DNA from 3 places in the Bradyrhizobium sp. sBnM-33 genome. Region 2 is predicted to be linked to each of the others. Evidence: predicted binding sites of a transcription regulator. Region 2 holds the regulator's gene; each other region holds the start of a gene.
What was found. The regulator LexA, encoded in region 2, represses DNA repair genes until DNA is damaged. The targets are predictions, from matches to a motif close to TGTTCNNNNTGTGTTCNG.

Region 1 (5,603 bases), 920 kb from region 2:
ATCCCTGCGACTTCTGTTTTTGGTTTTGTTCCACCCGGTGGCAAAGTCCGACCAGTGATGCCCGGGTTTCAGATCTGACGTGCCCGGGCCAAGATAGGCTGCGAGTTCGTCCGGCGAAGGCAACGGTCCCCAGCCGAAGCGAAAGAAGAAAGTAAGCGCGAGATCGGCGAATTCCGACTTGGTGAATTCCGGGATCAGCCAGCCGGTCAGGATCAGAGGCTTCATCACACTCACCCACACCACCAAACAAAACGGGCGCTGAGAACGTCGGCAACTCAACGTCCGCAGCGCCCGTCCGTCACTTCAGGCCTTAACCCCTGAAGCATTTCCAAAGCTTATTCGTCTGCCGGCTCCTCGCCCTCGGCGTCGCGCTCGGCGGGACCGGCCAGAATCTGCTCGGCGATCAGGCCGGAGTTCTGGCGAATCGCCATCTCGATCTTGGCAGTCATGTCAGGGTTGGCCTTGAGGAAGGCTTTTGCGTTCTCGCGTCCCTGGCCGAGCCGCTGGCTGTCATAGGAAAACCAGGCGCCGGATTTTTCGACGATGCCGGCCTTGACGCCGAGATCGAGGATCTCGCCCATCTTGGAGACGCCCTCGCCATACATGATGTCGAACTCGACCTGCTTGAAGGGCGGCGCCAGCTTGTTCTTCACCACCTTGACGCGGGTGGTGTTGCCGACGACTTCGTCGCGCTCCTTGATCGCGCCGATGCGGCGAATGTCGAGGCGGACGGAGGCGTAAAATTTCAGCGCGTTGCCGCCGGTGGTGGTTTCAGGCGAGCCGTACATCACGCCGATCTTCATGCGGATCTGGTTGATGAAGATCACCATGGTGTTGGACTTGTTGATCGAGGCGGTGAGCTTGCGCAGCGCCTGGCTCATCAGCCGCGCCTGCAGACCGGGCAGCGCATCGCCCATCTCGCCCTCGAGTTCGGCCTTCGGCACCAGGGCCGCCACCGAATCGACCACCAGCACGTCGATCGCGCCGGAGCGCACCAGCGTGTCGCAGATTTCCAAGGCCTGCTCGCCGGTATCGGGCTGCGAGATCAGGAGCTCGTCGATGTTGACGCCGAGCTTGCGCGCATAGACCGGGTCAAGCGCATGTTCGGCGTCGATGAAGGCGCAGATGCCGCCCTTCTTCTGCCCTTCCGCCACCGTGTGCAGCGCCAGCGTGGTCTTGCCGGAGGATTCCGGCCCGTAGATTTCGACCACCCGCCCCTTCGGCAGCCCGCCGACACCAAGCGCAATGTCGAGCCCGAGCGAGCCCGACGACACCGTCTCGACATCCATCGAGCGATCGTTCTTGCCCAGCTTCATCACCGAGCCCTTGCCGAACTGGCGCTCGATCTGGGAGAGCGCGGCGGACAGGGCCTTGGTCTTATCCATGGAGGATCCTTCAACGATACGCAGGGCAGTAGCGGACATAATACGTGCTCCTTATGGCGGGGATTCGCGAGCGGGAAAACGGCGGTGAGCGGCTTTTAGGATTCGATTTCGTCTAGGAATCCATGTACCATCTTTGTTCTATGTTCGCAATATGTTCTTTTCGCCGGATTCATTTCCGAGTCCTTCGCCCGCACAAAAAATAAAAAGAGGGCCGCCTCTCGGCGGCCCTCTGCCGGTACAAATTGGTTCGGAATGAAAAGCAGCCCCGGCGACATTAAGCATAGAGTCATCCACACGCATTTTTGGAGTCCGTAACACCACGGTGTTTCGGTACCGGAACTAGAATCCCAGCTCCCGGCGTGTCCTGACGAAGATGGCCCCGCTCCTCACCTTCCGCTGCCCGGAGGTGACCCGGCGCGGGGCTGGCGCCTTCGGCCCCCAAGTCCGAATGCACGATCCGCGGTGAGCGCACCGACTTAAGTATAGTTTTGCACTTTCCCCGGAACGGATTTCGCCGCAGTGCGTAATCGCAGCGGGTGCGACGGGTAGTGGTGACAGGTAGTAAACGGGGAACCAGTATTGTGCCGGGCAAGAAATACCTCGCGGAACAAGCGGCAACCTTTCTCAAATTTGCAATGGCCACCACGGATCCGGAAGTTGCCGCGGGCTTTCTCGACAAGGCCGCCGACCTTCGGGCCAGAAGTGAAGAGGCGCCCGACGCCAGCCCCCGGGCGCCTGATGTAGAGCAGCCGGAAAGCTAGCTCTCGCGATGAGGCCGCCGAACCGGCGGCCTCATCGTTATCCGATCTGTAATCGGGAGGTGGTGACGTCACCTACAATTTTAGGCGTGCTCGGTTCGATCTGAACTGTCCATCAAGGCGCCGCACGCTATGCCCAGCGGCATGCACGTGACCGCCCCCGTGACCACCCTTGCCTACGAACCCATCCTGCCGACGCTTCAACACCATGGCGCACATCTCCTCACATGGCTGTTGAACCTCAGCCGCACGCCGGAGCCGTCAAGGCTGCCGCAGCCCGTCCGGCCGGACGCGCCGTCGAGAACCCATATTCCGCCGCGGCAGCCTTATCCATCGCGGCAGGAATAGGAAGCCGGCACCCCGGACATCCCGGATGGCCGTCCAAGCGGGCAGATACTCCCCCCGCGCGCCCCGTTCGGCGTGCTCATCGCCCAGCAAATTTGTCTCGGGCGCGTTGAACCTTTTTCCTATCGCCCCCGACAACATTCTTGCCTGGGATATTGCATCACTCGGGGAATAGGCCTGCGCCGCCAAGCGACCATACTCCGCTTGCGCGGCGCAGTGCTTTTTGTGCGCCGCGGAAATTGGGTCGGCAAGGGAATTCGGTCACGCCCATGGGGTTGAAACTCGATGGGAGGGAGCGGATTCGGCCGTGCGCGTCGCGGCAAAGGCATTGTCAGCGGCTGTAACAATTCCAATTTTAAATGAGAGGTCCGGTTCGAAGCGGTCGAGAGCCGCAGCGGAATTTCCATATGATCCACAAGGGCGTCGAATACACCGTGACGGCGGTCGCTCCGGGCATCTGGAAATGGCAATTCCGTATCGGGGACAGGGTCGTCACGGGCAAGACCGAAGCCAAGCTCAATCTGCTTGCTATCCGGCGGGTCCAGCTTCGGATTGATCGGGAGCTGAAAAAAGCCAAACGGGAGTAACCAGCTCGGCGGCGGCTTCCGCGGGCCTTCCACCCGAGAAATTTCTCCGCAAATCATCAGCTTAGAGCTGAGCGATAACCCGGTTTACATGCCCGATAACGTGCTTGGGCCCGTAAAAACCCGGAGTTGATTTTCCGATACGCGAGGAATTCACTCGCCGGAGGATGGGGATCTCGGGGCCAACGGCGGCCCCTTTTGCATTTGGTCAGCTTGCCATGCCGATCTTTTTCTTCAGCGTTCGACATGGCGAGGACGCATGCGTCAGCACTGACGGTGCGGAATTTGCCGATCACAACGCCGCGTGGAAGGAAATGACCGGGGTCTGCGGTGACATGATCGCGGAGGTTTCCCGGAAGCTGGCTGAAAACGCCGAATGGCAGATGGAATTGCTGGATGAATCCAAAAAGCCGATATTCCGGATTCGCCTGATGGCCGAGACGCTGCAGGATACCGATTAAACGAAAGGCAGATTAGTCAGGCATGAGCCTTCCGGGAAGCGGTATCGGATTCACTTGGCGGCGCGACGCCGTTGCGCAGCTCACGGGCGGAGACGAAGCGGACGCCGACCAATTCGCCCCTGCGCCAGATCAGCGTGCATACCCGCCGCACCTCACCGCCTGCGGTGAGAGAAAGGCCGAACACCCTGGGAACCGCGAGGTCGCCCACATCCAGGCAGGCGCCGTTCTCGGAAATGTCGAGGATGTAGCACTCGATCCATGGCGCATCCGGCGCCGGAATCAGGAATCCCGGCTTGCGCAAGTCGACCCGAACGAATTTGCGGGCACCAAGGTCTTTGCGGTCTCTCGCCATGATTTCTCCTGAGCGGGAAACGCTAGGCGGAATACCTGAATAGCGGGTTATCGGAATCCGGCAAAAATCGAGGAGTCGATGTTAATTCCGGCGCCAGGCGAGCTGCATCGCCTAATCGGCGCTGGCAAGCCGGCGCATGGTGAATTCGATGTCGCCACTGGGCAGCTCGCGCCAGCTTTCGACCGAGCTCATATAGGCGGCCTTGGGATAGCGGTTGAGGAAGTCGCGCGCCCTCGCCCTCGCTTCGTCGCGCGGCAGCGTGAAGGTCTCACGCAAAAAGCCGTCGTCCGGCTTGCGCCGTCCGGCCATCCGGCTCGCGAGATCGCGCGGACGAAAGACCATGTCGTAACTCCAGACACATGACGACAGGTCTAATATAGGGGTGGCGGCGAACAAATCCTACTCGCCGCTGTCGCTGACGTTACTGGCTGGCGCTGCCGGTCTTGCTCTTCTTGGCGGGCGCCGCGGCCTTGGGCGCCTCGGTACTGCGCACCGCGCCCCAAGGATCGGAAGAAGCCTTGGCATCGGGAATCTTCCTTAAAGAGTCCTTGTAGGCTTTTTCCCTGATCGCATCCTGCTCCTTTTCCTCCGGCGTCTTGGACTGGAATTCCGGCATCAGGTTGATGTTGGGGGTCGACATCTGCGCGTAGGCCGGCACCGTCAACAACACCACCATCGCGGCCGCGCTCAGCATTTTCATGACGCTCTCCTTTTACGTTTTGGCAAATCTACCACCCCCTCAACCGGGCCGCCAAGCACGGCGGCCCCAACCTTTGGTCGACGTAGCTCGGCGCGGGGCGCAGGCGTGCACTTGCAGGATTCGGCGATTGCGTCCAATCGCTCCGGATCGCGCCGTATTTGGGGCGCGGCGTCAGTGTTCCCTTCGCCGCAATGGCCACTACAATGCGCAGACAATAATATCAGGCAAGGAAACGGGCGTTCATGCAACAACAGCCACAAACAACGGAGTTCGGCATTGCTGAAGCCAGGCGGGTGCTTGGCGAGGTGTTTGCGCCATGGGTGATGGATCTCAATCTGTCGATCGAGCGCTTTGACTCTGCCCCGCCCGGCGATGCCGCTGACTGGCAACCGGGCGCGATCCTGCGCCTGCCGTTCTCGGAGCGGCTGTGCCGCAATGGGGGCACGGTCTCGGGCCAGGCGCTGATGGCATTCGCCGACACCGCGATGGTGATCGCCAATCTCGCCGCCAACCGCGGCTACCGCGCAATGACGACGGTCGACCAGACCACGCATTTCATGCGCGCGGTCTCTGCCTCCGACGTACTGGCCGACGCGCGCGTGGTCCGCCTCGGGCGCACCATGAGCTTCGGTCGCGTCACGCTGCTTTCCGCCGCCGACGCCAAGCCGGTGGCGATGGTCTCGAGCGCGTTCGCGATGATGTAGCGCCGTAGGGTGGCAAAGGCGCTCTTCCGCCGTGCCCACCATTCCAGCGTTCGGTGCAAATGATGGTGGGCACGCTTGCGCTTTGCCTACCCTACAAGCTGCGAGCTGATTTGCTGCGCGTACAAGCACAATCTCGTGCAGCGGCCTGCGACACGATGGCACGACGGGCAAATCACTCAAAACCTGTCCAGCCCTTCGCGCAAAAATATTCCGCTTAACTTGTCACGCAAATCATCTGCATAACTCCGCCCGTCTCACCCGATTGAGGGGCGGCTCGCGATCGTCACGAACGTGCGGTGAGATGCGATGGACGC
Region 2 (5,603 bases):
GGTAGTCTTGCGGTCTCCACGAGATCGTAAGGTGTAGGCTCGGTGGCGGAGCAGGGCGACACGTCGGGCCGAAAACGGGGCTATGCCGGCACCTGGCCGCCGCGCGCTGCGGCGCCGATCGGCGGCCTTGCGCCGTCGCGCCCGGCTTTCTGGCCGCCACTGATCGAGACCTTGCGGACATGGGCGCGCGCGGAAGCTGGTGCCGGCCGCTTGCTGCCGTGGGTACCCGTCGCATTCGGCACCGGCATTGCCCTCTACTTCGCCGCCGATCATGAGCCGGTGCTGTCGGTGGCTGCCACTGTGGCGATCGCGCTGTGCGCGGTGGCGGTTCTGTTGCGGCGACAGAAATTCTTTCCCGCCGCGGTAATGATCGCGGCGGTCGCCGCGGGCTTTGCGGTCGCGACCTGGAAGACCGCGCGCATCGCGCATGGCGTGCTGGCGCGGCCGATGTTTTCGGTGTCGCTGACGGGTTTTGTCGAGACGCGCGACATTCGCGAGCGCACCGACCGTTTTGTCCTTCGCGTCGTCACCATGGAAAGCGCGCGCGGAACGACGAAGCTGGAGCGCGTACGGCTCTCGGTAAAGAAGGGCACGGCGCCGCCGGTTGGGAGCTTCGTCGAGCTGAAGGCGCGGCTGTTGCCGCCGCTTTCGCCGGTGCGGCCGGGCAGCTACGATTTCAGCCGCGACATGTTTTTCGCCGGCATCGGCGCCTCCGGCTTCGTGATGGGCGCGGTCAAAATCGCCGCGCCGCCCGCCACGGGCGGCGGGCTCCGCCTGCGCTATTCGGCATTCATGCAAGGCCTGCGCGATACGATCGATGCGCGGATCAGGACCACGCTGGAGGGCGACAAGCGCGCGATTGCGACCGCTCTGTTGACCGGGCGGCGCGATGCGATTTCGCCGCCGGTGAACGACGCGATGTTCATCTCCGGTCTCGGCCATGTGCTGTCGATCTCCGGCTATCACATGGCCGTCGTCGCCGGTGTCGTGTTTTTCGCGGTCCGGGCACTATTGGCGCTGTTTCCCGTGCTCACCGTCGGCTACGCGATCAAGAAGTGGTCGGCGGCAGCAGCCTCGTTGCCGCCGCGTTTTATTTGCTGCTGTCCGGCGCCGAGGTCGCGACGCAAAGATCGTTCTTCATGACGGCCGTGGTGCTGATCGCCGTCATGGTCGATCGCCGCGCGATTACGTTTCGCACGCTCGCGGTCGCCGCTCTGATCGTGCTCACGGTCGCGCCGGAAGCGCTGGTGCATCCGAGTTTTCAGATGTCGTTTGCGGCGACGCTCGGGCTGGTGGCGCTGGTGCAGATCGGCATGCCGCGCCTGTTCGCGACAGCGGATCATACCGCAACCGCGCGCGTGGCGCTGTGGGGCGGCCGCGAAGTCACCATGCTGCTGCTGGCCTCACTGATAGCGGGGCTTGCGACCACGCCTTACGCGGCCTTTCACTTTCACCGGGTCACGCCTTACGGCGTGCTGGCCAACCTCGCGGCGATGCCGGTGGTGTCAGCACTGGTAATGCCGGCGGGCCTGTTCGGCCTCGTTGCGATGCCGTTCGGCTTCGATCGCCCGTTCTGGGCGGTCATGGGCGTCGGCATCGACTGGATGATCGTGGTCACGCAATGGGTCGCGGCATTACCCGGTGCGGTCGGCCGGGTGCCGGCCTTCGGCATCGGCCCGCTGATTACGGCAAGCCTCGGCATCATCCTGCTCGGCCTGTTGCGCACTCCGCTGCGCTGGTCGGGTGCGGCGCTGGTGCTGGCAGCGGCATTGTGGGCGGCGCGGGCGCCGCAGCCGGACATCCTGATTTCCGCCGACGGGCGCAATGTCGGGGTGCGCGGCCAGGATGGCCGGTTGCACCTGATGCACGCGGTCAAAGGGTCCCGGGATGCCTTCCTGCTGAAGGAGTGGCTGGCGGCGGATGCGGACGCGCGGACGGCGGCTGACGCGTCGCTCACATCGGGCGTTTCATGCGACGATTTTGGCTGCGTGGTGCAATCCGCTGGTGGCGGCCTGATCGCGCAGGCCTTCAGGCCCGAGGCGCTGGCGGACGATTGCGAGCGCGCGGCGCTGATCGTGACGCTGCGGCAGGCGCCCGCAGCCTGCGGCGCTTCCGTTATCGATGCTGAACGGCTGCGGCGGCAGGGCGCGATGGCGTTGCGGCGCAGCAGGGAGGGATTTGTCGTCGACGCGGTCAAGCCGAGGGGCGTAGACCGCCCGTGGTCGCCGGCCATAGCGGACGAGAGCGAGGTCGTCGACACCACCGTTCTTGCGCCGCGCATTGTGCCGCCCCGCGCGGTCGATGCCACGCCGGCCGAGGCAGATCTTCAGGCGGAGGAGTAGACGAGCGTCAGTGCTCGTCGACCGTGGGTTTGGCTGGTATTTCGAATGCACCGAGGTGGAATTCCTCCGGGGCATCAGGCGCCGACGGCAGAGCGACCAGCGTGAACGATGCGTCGGGGAATTGCTGCCAGATTGCGAGATCTTCCGCCGTGATGGTGAGCCAGCCGTACCTGAACATGTACCGCCCAGGCTCGGTGACGCGCCCGGCTTTTTGCCACGTAACCTTGTTGACCACCGACTGCCCCCTGCGGTGCCGAGTTCTGAAAAATGTACCACCACGATCCGCCGGCCTGGACCGGCGGATCGTATGCGCGTGGGCGTTTATCCGGTCACGATCGATTCGGCCGGAGGTGCTTCCGTTACCTTTGGCGCACGCTCGCCACCGGTCTGGACCACCGGCAATTGCAGCACGGTCGCACGCTGGCCTTCGCAAAGCTGCGTCACCAGCACATGGCTTCCATCGGGGAATTCGATCGCGTCATGATGACGGTCGGATATATGGGGGTCGATTTGATTGAACTTGCCGACCCGCCAGTCGGTGGTTCGAGTCCAGATCCACCGGTTATCGTATTTGACGTCCTCAGCGAACGCCAGTTCGGTGCCGGGAAGCATGCAGACCGCCACTGCAGGCTCGCGTTCCGACGCAAAGCCGCGGGTCGATGTACCGCGGAATGTCGTGGTGATCAGCGTCTCGCCGACCTGGGCAGGCCGCGTAGCCACAGCATGCAGGCTATAGTCACACATCGGATGGCTCCCTCGTTTGAGATAGCTGACCCGTGTCTAGAAGGAGGCACAGGCCTCTATCAGAGTGGACATGGCGCAGAGCCTTTTCTTCTTTCTGGGCAATTCTGCGACTGGCGCACTGCGCCACATTCACAAACGCGCTAACGTGCCTTAGTTCCACATGCGCAACAAAAAACCCCGGCCGAGGGCCGGGGCTGGCTTTCGTCACGGCGCCGGAGCGCATAACGGGTCAGTATTTGCGGTACAGCCCGATCAGCTTGCCCTGAATCCGGACCCGGTTCGGCGGCAGGATGCGGACTTCATAGGCGGCGTTTGCCGGCTCGAGCGCAATCGAGGCGCCGCGGCGGCGGAAGCGCTTCAGAGTGGCCTCTTCCTCGTCGATCAACGCCACCACGATATCACCGGTGTCGGCGGTCTCGTTGCGCTGGATCAACGCCATGTCGCCGTCGAGGATACCGGCATCCACCATGGAATCGCCGCGCACTTCGAGCGCGTAATGCTCGCCGGAGCCGAGCATGTCCGGCGGCACACTGATGGTGTGGCTGCGGGTCTGTAGCGCCTCGATCGGCGTACCGGCGGCGATCCGGCCCATGACAGGCACGGCGACCGGGCGATTGCCGTCGTCCTCGGCGGCCGGCGCGCTCACCGTGCGCTTGCCGAGCGTGCCCTCGATGACGCTCGGCGTGAAGCCGCGGCGGCCGTTGGCGGCGGCTGCGAGCTCGGGCAGCTTGATGACTTCGATGGCGCGGGCGCGGTTGGGCAGGCGGCGGATGAAGCCGCGCTCCTCCAACGCCGTGATGAGGCGGTGGATTCCGGATTTCGAGCGCAGATCGAGCGCGTCCTTCATCTCGTCGAACGAGGGCGGCACGCCGGCCTCTTTCAGCCGTTCATTGATGAAACGCAGAAGTTCATACTGTTTGCGCGTAAGCATCGCGAGCAATCCCCCGGTTGGCGTCGTCTCGTTCCGAATCTTTAGCGCCCAGATCGTGGAGTCCCCAAACTCTCAACCAAAGACACTAGCAGTCGAAACAAATCATGAACGGACACTATATGTTCGATATGTGTTCCGCAACCATTTAATTTCAGGTGAACGCATTGCGGTTCCGGTTCAAGGTGCTGTTGGAACGCCGTTCAGGCGTCATTCCGGCAGCCGGAGCAACTCGCAACGCGATCCCTTTGCGGCAGCCGGCGCGAACGGCGGACGTATCACAAGTGCCCGTGCCGCAGCGAGATTCCCTGATAGTGACGAGTCCTGATGGTTCACCGGCACGGCGACCAGCGTGCCGTCGTCGCGCGCTTCGAGGCGAGCGCGAAGATAGTCTTCGCGCTGGTCGTTGGCGGCGAGATCGCAGCCGAGCAGGGCGTTTTCGCGCGGATGATGGACGTGGTCGCGGCCTGATAAGGCGCGAATCAGCGGCACCAGAAACAGGAAGCCGCAGACATAGGAGGAGACGGGGTTGCCGGGCAGGCCGATCACCCGCATCGCGCCCAACCTGCCGTGCATCATCGGCTTGCCTGGCCGCATCGCAATCCGCCAGAACGCCATGGCGACGCCCTCGGCCTCCAGCGACCGCTTGACGAGGTCGTGGTCGCCGACCGAGGCGCCGCCCACGGTGATCAGGACGTCCGCGTCGGCGTTGCGGGCACGGCGGATGCCTTCCGTGGTGGCGGCGACGGTGTCGGCGGCGATCCCGAGGTCGATGATTTCTGCGCCCTCGGCTCGCGCCAGCGCCCGCAAGCCGTAGCCGTTGGAATAGACGATCTGGCCGGGGCTGGGGGTTGCGCCTGGCATCACCAGTTCGTCGCCGGTCGCCAGCATCGCCACTTTCGGGCGGCGGTGCACCGCAAGCTCCGGGTAGTTCATGCCGGCGGCGAGCGAGAGATCGCGGTCGGTGAGGCGGCGCCCGCGTTTGAGGAGGACGTCGCCTTCGCGGAAATCAACGCCCGCGGGGCGGATATGCCGCCCCGGAACGGCAGCTTCCGTGATGGTGATATGATCGCCCTCGATGGCAGCGTCTTCCTGGATGACGACGGCGTCTGCGCCATCGGGGATCACGCCGCCGGTAAAGATCCGCACCGCTTCGCCCGGGCCTACCTTCCGCTCGAACGGGCGGCCGGCGGCGACCTCGCCGATCACCTTCAGCCGTGCGCCGACATCGGCGGCGTCGGCCGCGCGCACCGCATAGCCGTCCATCGCCGACATCGCCTGCGGCGGCTGCGTCCGCCGCGCGGCGACGTCGCGTGCGAGAATGCGGCGATACGCTTCGTCGAGCGCCACCATTTCTTCGGGTAGCGGCGCTGCGCCGGCAAGGATCGCGGCAAGCGCATCGGCAACCGGCATCAAGGCCACGCTGGCACTCCTGCTTCGACGTCATTGCGAGGAGCAGCGGGACGAAGCAATCCACACTTCCTTCCTGGCCATGGATTGCTTCGCTTCGCTCGCAATGACGGGGTAATCATCTAAATTCCAAGTGCTTAAATTCCAAGTGCTTAAATTCCAAGTGCTTAAATTCCAAG
Region 3 (5,603 bases), 1.7 Mb from region 2:
ATCGCGGCCAGCTCGCGTTCGTACCACTGCCGGCATGCCTTGATTTCCGGCGTGTTCGGTTTCTGGTGCAGGCGGATCTTTCCGCGCGGCACGAACTTGAAATGCTTCACCGCATTGGTGACGTAAACCGTGCGGCGATCGATGCCGGCTTCTTCCAGCGCGCGGTCGAGCATTTGCCCCGCGGGCCCCACGAACGGCTTTCCGGCGAGATCTTCCTTGTCGCCGGGCTGTTCGCCGACCAGCATGATCCGCGCGGTTTGCCGGCCTTCGCCGAACACGGTCTGGGTGGCATTCTTGTAAAGATGACAGGCGCGGCAATCGGCGGCTTCTTCGCGCAGCGTCTCGATATCATCGGCGTGTTTGCGGGGCATTTCGCTTGCCTTATAGCTGGCTTTCGGCAGTTCCGGCCGCTTCTGCGGCTCGGTCGCGGCATTCGCGATCTTCGCGTTTGCGCTGTGTCCGGCGCTTTCGATCAGGGGTTTAATCGATGAAGCCTCCGGCAGGTTCCACCAGTGATTCCGGGACGTCTCCTTTTGCATGGTCTGCACTTTCAGTCGGGCGGGATTGAAAATGCTGGCGTAATAGCGCCACCAGGTTTCCTCCAGCCGGTCCGCGCCAGGGGCTTCGCTTCTGCTGACGCCCGGCGTGAACGAGACAACGAGGCCGTCCCAATGCGCGCAGAGATCAGGCGTCAGGATCGACCAGGGCATGTCGGCGAAACGGCGCGCGAAGAACGGGGCGGCCAGTTCGACGATGTGGTGCTCCGGCTCGAACCAGGCGACGAAGTGCGATTTCTGCTCGCGGCCTATTTCGCGGAAGCGGACGAGGACATGCATCTTGTGCTCGTCGCGGCGCACGGCCGTTGCCATCGCGGTGATCTCAGCCACATCAGGATCGGTCGCGAGTTCAAGCAGATCGTGATGCGTTCGCAACCGCCATAGCAGGCGATAGAGCAGGGCGAAGCGCTCGGGGTTGCGGTGCAGGATCGCAACCTCCGCCAGTTCGACGAATTTTGCAGGCACGTTGAAGGTGCCCTGTGGCGGCTCAAGCGGCGGAGCGATCGGCTCGAACAGTTCGGGCGCATCATCAGCCACGCGCCAGCTCACGTCGGACGGTTTCACGCCATTCAGCGCCAGCGCGCGGGCCGCTTTACGCCAGCCATCGAAATCGGTTTGGCTATCGAGGGTGATGATGCGCATGTCACACTCTCCGTTCTCGTCATGCCCGTGCTTGACCCGGGCATCCACGTCTTTCCTTTCGTCGGCGACTAAGACGTGGATGGCCGGGACCCGTCTCCGCCAAGGCTTCGCCGGGCCACAAGCTCACTCGGCCGCCGAACTTTAGCGAAGGCGGCAGCCCGGCCATGACGGTCTTCAAAATCCAGCCATTTGAATCCCTTTGATTCCGCTCATGAATTGGCAAAGCGTCGATCTCGATTGACTCTGCCGGCGCTGTTAGCTTTATATTAGAACATATCATGAACAAATGAGCCAGCCCCGCGTTCACTCGGGAAGAAGCGGTAAAGGCCAATTTTCTGAAGGAACGGCGGATGAGCACCGCACGCACAAGCACGCTTGCGAGTTTGCGCGGAAGCATCGAGCGCCTGGAGGCGCATTGCGATGCGCATGACCTCAACAAGATTGCGCTTGGGCATAAGGCGGCGGATGCCGTGCTGCAGGGTGGGCTTGCGCTCGCAACGGTGCATGAAGTGTTCGCCGAGGGACACCAGAGCGCATCAGCAACCGGCTTCATCGCAGGGCTGGCGGGAAGGGTATCGCCGCGCCGGCCGCTAGTCTGGGTACGGCAGGATTTTTCGGAAATTGAAGCGGGCGCGCTGTCGATGAGCGGGCTGTGCGAATTGGGTCTCGATCCGCGGCTGCTCGTCACCGTGCGTGCCACCGACGCCGACGCCGCGCTGCGGACCGCCGCCGACGCGCTGGCCTGCGACGCGCTCGGCGCCGTCGTGCTGGAAGTCTGGGGGCAGGCGCGTCAGCTCGATCTCGTCGCCAGCCGCAAGCTCACGCTGGCCGCAGCAGCCTCCGGCGTCACCGCATTGCTACTGCGGGTGGCGGCGGAGCCGCGCCCCTCGACCGCGGAGACCCGATGGATCGTGCGCGCGGCGCATTCGCCGCCGGGCGCGTCTTCAATGCCTGCGGCGCCTTTAATGCCTGCGGCGCCCTGGAGCGCGTGGGGCGCGCCGGTATTCGACGCGCAGCTCGTTCGTAACCGTCATGGCCCGGTCGGCCGCTGGATCATGGAATGGAATTGTGATGAGTGCCTATTCAGTGAACCGTCGGCGTATCCTCAGCCTCTGGCTGCCACGCCTGCCCATCGACCGCATCAAGCGCAAGCTTACGCAGGCCAGCGCCGCGCAAGCTGAAAATTGCAAAGCGGTTTCGAGCGATGCTTTCTGCGACACGGGCAGTGCGCTCCCTCCCCCCTTGCGGGGGAGGGCTGGGGAGAGGGGTAAGCCACAAGCACCGCCGTTGCCGCCACCCCTCTCCCTAACCTCGAGAGCGAGCTTCGCTCGCCTCGGACCCCGCAAGGGGGGAGGGAACGACAGCAGTGCCCGGGTTGATATCTCTAACAACACGACCGGTGCGCTCCCTCTCCCGCTTGCGGGGGAGGGTTGGGGTGGGGGTGTCGCCGCGAGTCCCACTATCGAGATGACGCAAATCTTCCCCTCCGTCGTCGTCGCCAAGCAGCACAATGCCATCCTGATCCATTCCCTCGACGAGGTCGCCGTCCAGGCCGGCCTCTCGATCGGCCTGCCGCTCGCCAATGCCCGCGCGATCTGCCCCGAGCTGACGGTGTTCGACGCGGATGAAGTCGCCGACCGCAAGACGCTCGAAGACATCGCCGATTGGTGCGACCGCTTCACCCCGCTGGTAGCGCTCGATCCGCCGTATGGGCTCTATCTCGACATCACCGGATGCGCCCATCTGTTCGGCGGCGAGCGTGCGTTGCTGCAGATCGTCAACGGCGCGCTGAGCCGCCGCGGCTTTGCCATCAGCGCCGCAATCGCCTCCACCGCGATCTGCGCCCGCACGCTGACGCGCCACGCCTCCGGAAAGATCGTTGCCGATGGCGAGGAGGCCGAAGCCGTCAGTCCGTTGCCGGTATCTGCGCTCGGCGCCGGTGATGCCATCACCGCCGGCCTGCGCCGCGCTGGGCTAAAGACCATCGGCGACGTCGCCTCGCGCGCACCGCACGAAATCACGGCGCGGTTCGGTGCGTCTTTTACGGCGCTGTTACAGCAGGCACTCGGGCAGGCCGATGCGCCGATCAGCCCGCGAAAACCGCTGCCGGATTACATCGTGGAGAAACGGTTTCCCGAACCGGTCGCCACCGATACCGTGATCGCGATGAACCTGTCCGCGCTTGCTCAAATGCTTGTTACGGCGATGGACAAGCAGGGCAAGGGCGCGCGGCGGCTGGAGGCGAGCTTCTTCCGCACCGATGGCGCGGTGCGGACGATTCCCGTAGACACCGGGCGTCCGGTGACGAAGGCTGATGTGATCGACCGCCTGTTTCGCGAACGGCTCGATGCGCTCAACGATCCCCTCGATCCCGGTTTCGGTTTCGATCTCATCCGCCTTTCCGCCTGCCGCACCGAAATCGTGGTGCAGCAGCAGCGCGATCTCGATGCCAACGTCCATGACAATGACGAACTGTCCGCGCTGATCGACCGCATCGCCGCGCGTATCGGCGGAAAACGCGTGGTCGTGCATCTGCCGGAGGATACGCATATTCCCGAACGCGCGGTGCTGTCCGTGCCAGCGCAGCATCATCTGGCGGCAGCCGCCCAGGCCGCCTGGCCGGAGCGCATCGAGGGCGAGCCGCCGCTGCGCCCGTTGCGGCTGTTCGACAAACCGGAGCCGATCAAAGTGCCGTTCGCAACCGTGCCCGACGGCCCGCCGCATCAATTCACCTGGCGGCGCGTCACGCACGCGGTGGTGCGGGTGGAGGGGCCCGAACGCATCGCGATGGAATGGTGGAAGCCGGGCGGCAATGGCCCGACGCGGGATTATTTCCGCATCGAGGATGAAGCGGGACTTCGTTTCTGGATTTTTCGCGATGGGCTCTATGAGAGCGAACCGGCGGACGAGGGAGACGAACCCGCTCCTATCAGATGGTTCGTGCATGGATTGTTCGCATGAAAAATCCTGTGCCCGACTATGCCGAAATCGGCATCACCACCAATTTCTCGTTCCTGCGCGGCGGCTCGGACCCGCGCGCCTATGTCCATCAGGCGAGCGAGCTTGGTATTCCCGTGATCGGCATCGCCGACCACAACACGCTGGCCGGCGTGGTGCGCGCCTGGAGCGAGCTCGACAACCCTGCCGTTACGCATAAGCCAAAGCTTCTGATCGGCGCGCGGCTCGTCTTCATCGACGGCACGCCTGACATTCTGGTCTATCCGCGCGACCGCGCGGCTTACGGCCGGCTCTGCCAGTTACTTACCCGCGGCAAACGCGGCGACGACATCACGCGGATCGAAAAGGGCGAATGCCACCTGAAATTCAATGACCTCCTCGATTTCGCCGAGGGCCAGCTTCTGGTGCTGGCGCTGCCGCATAGCTTTGACGTGGCGAGCGCGCAGGCAACCCTGGAGCGCCTGAAGAACTCTGATGCCGATGGCGTGTGGCTTGCCGCGAGCCTGCTCTACCGCGGCGACGACAAACGCCGCCTCGCGCGACTGCATCGTTTGGCGCTTGCCGCAAAAGTTCCGCTGCTGGCGACCAACGAGGTGCTCTACCACCATCCCGCCCGCCGACCGCTGCAGGACGTGCTGACCTGTATCAGAGAAAAGACCACGATCGACGCGATCGGCAGGCGGCTCGAAGCCAATGCCGAACGCTATCTCAAGCCTATCCATGAAATGGCGCGGCTGTTTCGCGATCTGCCCGAGGCGATTGCGGAAACCATGCGCTTTGCGAAGCGCATTTCGTTTTCGCTCGACCAGCTCAAATACCAGTACCCGGATGAGCCAGTGCCGCCGGGCAAGACCGCGCAACAGCATCTGGAAGACCTGACCTGGGCCGGTGTCGACAAATATTTCGGTGGGGTGATCGACGAGAAGCTGCGCGCCACCTTGCGGAAAGAGCTCGACCTGATCGCCGAGCTGAAATACGCGCATTATTTTCTCACCGTGCACGATATCGTCCGCTACGCGCGCAGCCAGAATATCCTGTGCCAGGGCCGGGGATCGGCCGCCAACTCCGCCGTCTGCTACGTGCTCGGCATCACCTCGGTCGATCCGACCAAGGTCGATCTATTGTTCGAGCGTTTCATCTCCAAGGAGCGGCTGGAGCCGCCCGACATCGACGTCGATTTCGAGCATTCGCGGCGCGAGGAGGTGATGCAATATGTCTACCGCCGCTATGGCCGCCACCGCGCCGCGATCATTGCCACCGTCATCCATTATCGCCCGCGCAGCGCAATCCGCGACGTCGGCAAGGCGCTGGGGCTGACTGAGGACGTCACCGCAGCGCTTGCCGATACCGTGTGGGGAAGCTGGGGCAAGGGCCTCAATGAGATGCAAGTCCGGCAGGCCGGGCTGGACCCTGCGAATGCGATGGTCGAACTCGCGGTTGCACTGG

Region 1: the regulator LexA is predicted to act here: its motif matches at 1,527-1,544, upstream of recA (recombinase RecA).
Region 3: the regulator LexA is predicted to act here: its motif matches at 1,467-1,484, upstream of RX328_RS32495 (ImuA family protein).

What each region holds. Positions count from the first base shown of each region.
Region 1 is NZ_CP136624.1:4,276,770-4,282,372, reverse strand. It holds gene RX328_RS19620 (hypothetical protein) at 1-225, opposite strand, end outside; gene recA (recombinase RecA) at 336-1,424, opposite strand; gene RX328_RS19610 (hypothetical protein) at 1,967-2,146, shown strand; gene RX328_RS19605 (hypothetical protein) at 2,896-3,075, shown strand; gene RX328_RS19600 (DUF6894 family protein) at 3,240-3,533, shown strand; gene RX328_RS19595 (PilZ domain-containing protein) at 3,550-3,885, opposite strand; gene RX328_RS19590 (hypothetical protein) at 3,997-4,227, opposite strand; gene RX328_RS19585 (hypothetical protein) at 4,307-4,585, opposite strand; gene RX328_RS19580 (PaaI family thioesterase) at 4,828-5,289, shown strand.
Region 2 is NZ_CP136624.1:5,194,189-5,199,791, forward strand. It holds partial or broken gene RX328_RS24245 (ComEC/Rec2 family competence protein) at 322-2,342, shown strand; gene RX328_RS24250 (hypothetical protein) at 2,350-2,577, opposite strand; gene RX328_RS24255 (hypothetical protein) at 2,664-3,086, opposite strand; gene lexA (transcriptional repressor LexA) at 3,316-4,017, opposite strand; gene glp (gephyrin-like molybdotransferase Glp) at 4,225-5,436, opposite strand; gene RX328_RS24270 (HAD family hydrolase) at 5,592-5,603, opposite strand, start outside.
Region 3 is NZ_CP136624.1:6,874,496-6,880,098, reverse strand. It holds gene RX328_RS32500 (UdgX family uracil-DNA binding protein) at 1-1,199, opposite strand, end outside; gene RX328_RS32495 (ImuA family protein) at 1,550-2,380, shown strand; gene RX328_RS32490 (Y-family DNA polymerase) at 2,667-4,160, shown strand; gene RX328_RS32485 (error-prone DNA polymerase) at 4,157-5,603, shown strand, end outside.